DNA from 2 places in the Janthinobacterium sp. NKUCC06_STL genome. Region 1 is predicted to be linked to the other one. Evidence: predicted binding sites of a transcription regulator. Region 1 holds the regulator's gene; the other holds the start of a gene.
The links. The regulator FNR, encoded in region 1, switches genes on or off when oxygen is low (the NO sensors DNR and NnrR bind a similar motif). The targets are predictions, from matches to a motif close to TTGATNNNNATCAA.
Positions count from the first base shown of each region.

Region 2: a site for FNR is predicted at 1,853-1,866, ahead of KO539_RS10740 (serine protein kinase). Genes of this name have one in related genera too.

Region 1 is NZ_JAHKQY010000003.1:60,631-64,182, reverse strand. It holds gene KO539_RS12825 (response regulator) at 1-989, opposite strand, end outside; gene fnr (fumarate/nitrate reduction transcriptional regulator Fnr) at 1,229-1,987, shown strand; gene KO539_RS12815 (FixH family protein) at 1,991-2,515, opposite strand; gene ccoG (cytochrome c oxidase accessory protein CcoG) at 2,570-3,552, opposite strand, start outside.
Region 2 is NZ_JAHKQY010000002.1:407,554-411,105, forward strand. It holds gene KO539_RS10740 (serine protein kinase) at 1-1,656, opposite strand, end outside; gene KO539_RS10745 (S1 family peptidase) at 1,926-3,104, shown strand; gene KO539_RS10750 (hypothetical protein) at 3,264-3,552, shown strand, end outside.

The sequences.
Region 1 (3,552 bases):
AAACGGCTGCCGCTGGTGCGCAGGGCCAGCAGGGTGTCGCGCAGGCGCACCAGCGGCGACAGCAGGCGCACGGTGACCCAGCCCAGAACAAAGGCGGCCAGCAGCGAGGCGAGGATGCTCCACAGCACCAGCCGGTACAGCACGCCATCGAATGGTTCGAAGGCATCGTCGACGGGCAGCGAGCTGGCCAGCAGCCAGTTCACCGATTTCAGGCGCTTGAAACTGTTGACTGCCGTGATGCCGCGGCTGTTGGTGCTGACCATGCTGCCTTCGCCATCTTCCTTCAGCAGCTGGGTCGTCGTCAGGTTGGCGTTCGGCTGGCGCGGCTGCAGCAAGCGGCTCGTATCGGGGTGCAGCACGTAGCGCGGCACGGCGCCGCGCGTGAGGATGAAGTAATAGCCGCTCTTGCCGACCTTTTCCGAGCGCAAACGCCCCAGCAGATTGTCCTTGTACAGGCGCAGCACGCCGATCACCACGCCGGCCACCTGGCCATCGGCGGTGAGCACGGGCGCCACCATCTGCACGATGGGCATGCCGCTCGACTTGCCCAGCATCGGTTCGGTGATCATGGGCTGGTGCGTGCGCAGCACGGTCTGGAAATACTCGCGCTCGGCAACATTGATGCCGGCGCGCCCCGGCACTTCCGGCATGTCGGCCACGACGGCGCCTTGCGCGTCGAGCACCAGCACGTCGTCGAACAGCACCAGCATCGAGCGGCGCGAATAGTATTCGCGCAATTGGGCGGGCCGGGCGATCAGTTCCGGCGGCTGCTGCCGGGCCGTCAGGGTGACGATTTGCAGCAGCATGCCCAGCTTGTCGTCGAGCTCGGCAGCGGTGCGGCTGATCAGGGATGACTGCTGGCTCAGCAGTACTCGGGTGAAGTCGTCGCGCATGTGCTGCACCTGGATCATGGTGACCAGCGCGATCATGGCGATCGAGGTCAGGCTGGTGGCCAGCGCGACTTTTGCTTTGATGCCGAGAGGCTTCATGATTTCCTTTTCAGTACCGGACGGCACAGGCGGCAAGTAATGCTGTCAGGAATTTTCCTATCAATACCCCAGCTTGGCAAGCGGCGCCGCGCAAATTGCCCTCCCCGCATGGGCTTTTGACGATGTTGCCATATAATTAAAGGCTGGACGTCGTTTATTCAGCGAAATTGCGGTGAAATTGGCACACGGCAACCCTGTATGCAGTAAACTTGTTGTTGCATTTTCTAAAAGGTACCGACATGACTGAAGCGCTACTCACTCCAACCTTGCCTACAGTGAACGTGGAAGCGTTGCGTGCGCGATGCTCGACCTGCAGCATGCATCAATTGTGCCTGCCGATGGGCCTCGATATGGGCGACATGGACAGGCTGGACCAGATCATCGGCCGCCGCCGCAAGATCGTGCGCGGCGCCTCGCTGTTCCGCATCGGCGACTCGTTCCAGAACCTGTACGCGATCCGCCTGGGGCACTTCAAGACGTACCAGATCAATCCCGGTGGCGAAGAGCAGGTGACGGGTTTTCAGATGGCCGGCGAACTGCTGGGCATGGACGCCATCAGCGCCGACCGCCACCACTGCAATGCGGTGGCGCTGGAAGACAGCGAAGTGTGTGAAATCCCGTTTTCCAGCCTGGAACAATTGCTGGGCAATATGCCGACCCTGCTGCGCCATTTCCACCGCATGATGAGCCAGGAAATCACGCGCGAGCAAAGCGTCATGCTGTTGCTGGGCAATATGCAGGCGACGCAGCGTTTTGCCGCCTTCATCGTCAACCTGGCGTCGCGCTATGAAGCGCGCGGCTATTCGAGCAGCAAATTCCAGCTGCGCATGTCGCGCGAGGAAATCGGCAACTACCTGGGCCTGACCATCGAAAGCGTCAGTCGTTTATTGTCGAAATTCAAGAAGGAAGGCTGGCTGCGCGTCTCGAACCGAGAAATTGAAATCTTGCAGCCGGCAAAACTGAAGGCCATCACGGCCGGTACCGACGTCTGCAAATAAGGCCTACAGCTCTTCATCGGCGTGCAGCGCGATGCTGCGTTGCAGCGGCCAGGTCCAGATGCCGGACAGGCGCCACTCGCGTTTGTCGTTTTCCACCAGCACTTGCCAGCGGCTGCGCTCGAGCATCGGCAGCGCCACCGAGAAATTGCCGGCCGCATCGGGCCGCACCAGCAGCTTGATGTCCTTTTCCGGCAGGGTCGCATGCGCCAGGTGCAGCTGCAGCGGGCCCTGGTATGCCTTGCCGAAGCTGTGCACGGAACCACTGAGGCGCGCTGACGCCACGTCGTAGGACAAGCTGGTAGCCATCGCCAGGTCGCTGGCGATCGTGTCGCGCTTCAAATCCTGGTTGATCGCCTTGCCCTGCTTGTAATAATCGCCCACCACCAGCGCATCGGGCTGCGTAAACGCGATATAGCCCATGAAGCTGCCGACGACCACGGACAGGCCGGGGCCGATCATCAGCAGCCATGGCCAGCGATGCTTGTACCACGGTGCAACGGGGGCTTGCAGTTTCAGACTGTCGGACATGGTATTTCTCCTGTGTAAACGGCCAGTCCCCATGCGGGAACCGGCCTTCCTGCTTTAACGCGGCACGATGAATACCGCGCTTTCGCGCACGTGCAGCGAGGGATTGTCCAGCGATTGCAATTCGATCGCAATCTTGTTCGAACCCTTCTCGCCGACGCCGTGCGGCACGCGCAGGCGGATCGGCCAGCCCAGCGTTTCCGTCGGCTGCAAGGTCACTTCTTCGCGCGTCAGCAAGGTCAGGCCCGGCAAGCCGGAAGCGCTGATCTTGAAATGCTGGCTTTGCTCCGAGGTGTTCATGATCTGCAGGCGGTAGACGTTTTCGATCATGCCGTCTTCCACTTCGCGTCCCATCGAACCGCGGTCGCGGATCACGTCCATTTTCAGGGGCGTGCGCAGGGCCAGCGACGTACATACGGCGATGATGATCAGGGCCAGGATGGAAGTGTAGATCAGGACGCGTGGGCGCATGGCGCGCTGGCGTATCTGCTTCGAATTGAAGTTGTTTTCCATCGCATGGTCGGTGCTGTAGCGTATCAGGCCACGCGGCCGCTCGACCTTGTCCATCACGCTGTTGCAGGCATCGACGCAGGCGGCGCAGCCGATGCATTCATACTGCAGGCCGTTGCGGATATCGATACCGGTCGGACACACCTGCACACACAGGGTGCAGTCGATGCAGTCGCCCAGCTTGTCGTTGTTGCCGGCCTTCTTGCTCATGGCGCCGCGTGGTTCGCCGCGCTTGGCATCGTAGGTGATGATCAGGGTGTCCTGGTCGAACATGGCGCTCTGGAAGCGCGCGTAGGGGCACATGTATTTGCACACCTGCTCGCGCAGCCAGCCCGCGTTGCCGTAGGTTGCCAGGCTGTAGAACAAGACCCAGAACCATTCCCAGGGACCGAAATTCAAGGTGGTCACCGACTGCGCCAGTTCCTTGATCGGCGTGAAGTAGCCGACAAAGGTAAAGCCCGTCCACAGGGCGATGGCGCCCCATGCCAGGTGCTTGGCCGTCTTCTTGAACGCCTTGCGCACGGAGGGGC
Region 2 (3,552 bases), on a different contig from region 1:
GCGCAGGAAGCGCTCGTCTGGCCGGCGCTCTTCGCTGGTGATGGGATCGCGGATCTGGCGGTTGTCGAGCATGGCTTCGACTTCATCGAGATATTTGTTCAGCAAGTCTTGCGCTTCCTGCTCGAACGACACGAACAGGGCCTTGTGCACGTCGGCCTTGACCCAGCGGTTATAGAAATCCTTGCGCGTGAGCACCAGGTAATCGACCCATTTGCGCTTGCGCCGGGGCTCGATGCGCGCATCGTTTTCGATGCCGTCCTTCAGGGCCAGCAGCACGTCCATGGTCGACAGGCTGTTGCGCTGGGCGGAAATGATGGCGTGCGACAGGGCATTGATGACGAAACGGGGAGATACGCCCGACAGGCCCTCGTCGGGCGATTTGTCGCGTTCGCGCATGCGGCGGATGTCGGCCGGCTGCAAGTCGTCGACGTCTTCGTTGGCGTACACGCGCAGTTTCTTGACCAGTTCGGCTTCCTTGTCGTCGCCTTCGGGCAGACGGCTGAGGATGGCAAACACGGCCGCCGCATGCAGCACGTGCGGATCGAGGTGCACGTCGCGGAAGGCGGGCGCGGCCGCCAGGATCAGCTTGCGGTAAATGCGCGCTTCTTCGCGGTAATTGAGCGTGTACGGCACTTGCACGATGACCATGCGGTCGAGCAGCGCCTCGTTTTCGCTTTCTTGCAGAAACTTGCGAAATTCGGCCAGGTTCGTGTGCGCGAGGATGGTTTCGTCGAGGTAAATCAGGGGAAAGCGCGAGACCTTGACATTCTTTTCCTGTGTCAGGGTCAACAGCAGGTAGAGAAATTCCCGTTTGACCTTGAGGATCTCGATCATTTCCAGCATGCCGCGGCTGGCCGCATACACGGCGCCCGACCACGACCAGGCGCGCGGGTCGCCTTCGTCGCCGTACTGCGCCACTTTCGACAGGTCGACGGAGCCGACCAGGTCGGCCAGGTCGGCCGTGGTGGGATCGTGCGGCGCATACGTGCCGATGCCGCACCGGCCCGCCTCGGACAGGTGGATGCGCTCGACGGGCATGCGCAGGAAGTCGCCCGCATACTGTTCCTCCAGGCGGGCGCGGCAGTGTGGACACAGTTCGCCGTGCAGCTCGGCATCATAGCTGGCGCGAAAGTCGGCGCGCATGCTGTGCGGCACCAGATGCAGCGGCGACTCGTGCACGGGACAGCCGGCGATGCCGTACAGCGCGCCTTCGCTGCTGTGGCTGTATTCTTCCAGCCCCCGCTTGAGCAGGATTACCATGGTCGACTTGCCGCCCGATGGCGGCCCCAGCAACAGCAGCATGCGCCGGCCCACCTCGGAGCCGGCGGCGGCCGCCTTGAAGTAGGCGGCGACCCGGTCGATCGCCTCGTCGATGCCGAACAGCTCGTCGTCGAACAGGCGGCAGCGGAAACGTCCGGCGTCGTCCGTCTGGCCGTTCCAGCGCATCATGTCCCACAGGTACTGGTGCGCGCTGCGCGTCAGCAGGGCGGCACGGCCGGGCAGGATCTGCTCGATGAAGTCGGCGAAACTGCCGCGCCAGGGGCTGATGCGGTGTTTTTCCGCCCAGGCCGCCATGCCGTGCATAAAACCGGCATGCTGGCCTGCTTGCTCGCCCGCGGGCGCGTCGTCGTGGCGTGTCATGTCTTGGCGTGTCATACCAGGGCTCGTCATTGTTTCCCCATCCATACCGTTGCTGCCGTGGAGCAGCCGTGGAGCAGGCCCGGTTCCAGCCTGTCAGTCAAGTATACGGCGCAGCCTCTGGCCGCACGCCTGATCTCGCTCAACCCTGACGACGGAACTATTTTGATCCTCGCTCGCCCTGGCAGGAAGGGCGGCCATGCGTCGGCGCGGTTCAATCCAGATCAATACCGGCCGGCGCAGCCCGCCCACACTGGTGCTTCGAAATGACCAACGAGGAGAACATCATGATAGGTAACGAGAATGGTTTCAGCGCCCCGCCTGGCGGCAGCGGCAGGGGGCAAAGCGCGGATGATGAAGAGGCCGTCGGGCAATTTTCCGCCCCCGGCGAAGACGACAATACGATCGAGAGCGCGTCCGTCTCGGACGTGCCCGACGCCTTGAGCGGCGTCAGCATGGAATTGCTGGAAATCAAGCGCAGCATCGAAGACGGCATGCGCCAGTCCATTTCCCAGGCGGCCGGCGTGCGCGCGGCCGACGCCTTCAGTGACGGCGGCAATATCCAGGGTGTGTCCATCGGCCTGGGCGAGGGCGCCAGCGACAGCTCGTCCGGCGAGCCAGGCATGCCGGCCCTGACCCTGTACGTGGCCGAGCCCACTTCCGTCGACCGCGCCAAGGCCGCCATCGTGGGAGCCATGGGCGTGCGCGCCGTGGCCAGCGACAGCGTGCCCGTCAACATCGTCGTCACGGGCGTGATCGATGCGCAACCGCACCGTTTCCGCCTGCGTCCGGCGCCAGGCGGCGTGTCCGTCGGGCATTTCCGCATCACGGCCGGCACCATCGGCTGCCTGGCCGTGGGGCGCAGCGCGCCGCGCAACAGCCGCTTGATGATACTTAGCAATAACCACGTGCTGGCCAATTCCAATGGCGGCGTGTTCAACGACTGCATCGTGCAGCCTGGCCCCATCGACGGCGGCCGCTGCCCGCAAGACCAGGTGGCCGTGCTTGAACGCTTCGTGCCCATCAATTTCAGCGGCGGCGTCAATTTTGTCGATTGCGCCACCGGCTGGGCCTGGCCAGACAGGGTGCGTCCCGAACTGGTCTACCTGAGTGGCGGCGTGCCCGCCTACTTTCGCATCAGCAATGCGCTGGTGGCGCCCGCGCTGGGCATGATGGTCGGCAAGTCCGGCCGCACAACGCAGTTGACGCAGGGCCGCATCACGGGCCTGGGCGCCACCATCAACGTCAATTACGGCGGCGGCAGGATCGCGCTGTTCCAGGACCAGATCGCCATCACGGGCGTGAGCGGGGCGTTCAGCGCGGGCGGCGACTCCGGCTCGTCCATCTGGACCTGGAACCAGCAGCGCAATCCCGTCGGCCTGCTGTTTGCGGGAGGCAATAACATCACCTTTGCCAACCAGATGCGGCGCGTGGTGGTGGCGCTCGACATCAATTTGTACACCTGAGCACGCTTTTACGACCAGGCGAGGCGCCTTGCATAACGCCACTTTTTGCACGATGATGATCTTGGGCAAGGGACGCCGCCACGCCTGGTTCGGGCTGGCGAAGCGTGCGGCAACGCCGGATGGGCGGGTGTATCATGGAAAGCATCAGGAGGGTCTGTCATGTCAAACAGTAAATTCGCACAATCGCCATATGGCGTCTTCGAGGACGCCGCCATGCCGTATTTGCCGGATGAGACCCCTGGACAGGGCACGGGACAGTACGCCCCTGCCGCGCCCCAGGGCCGCCTGGAAGCGGCAAAGCGCCGCAACGAGCGGGCGCTGATGGCCATCGATGGCGTGGAAGGCGTCAGCGTGGGGCAAACGGCCGTGGGCAAGGAGGCGCTCGTCGTGTACCTGCGCGACTCGTCCGTCAAGCGGCGCGTGCCTTCGCAGGTCGAGGGTTATCCGG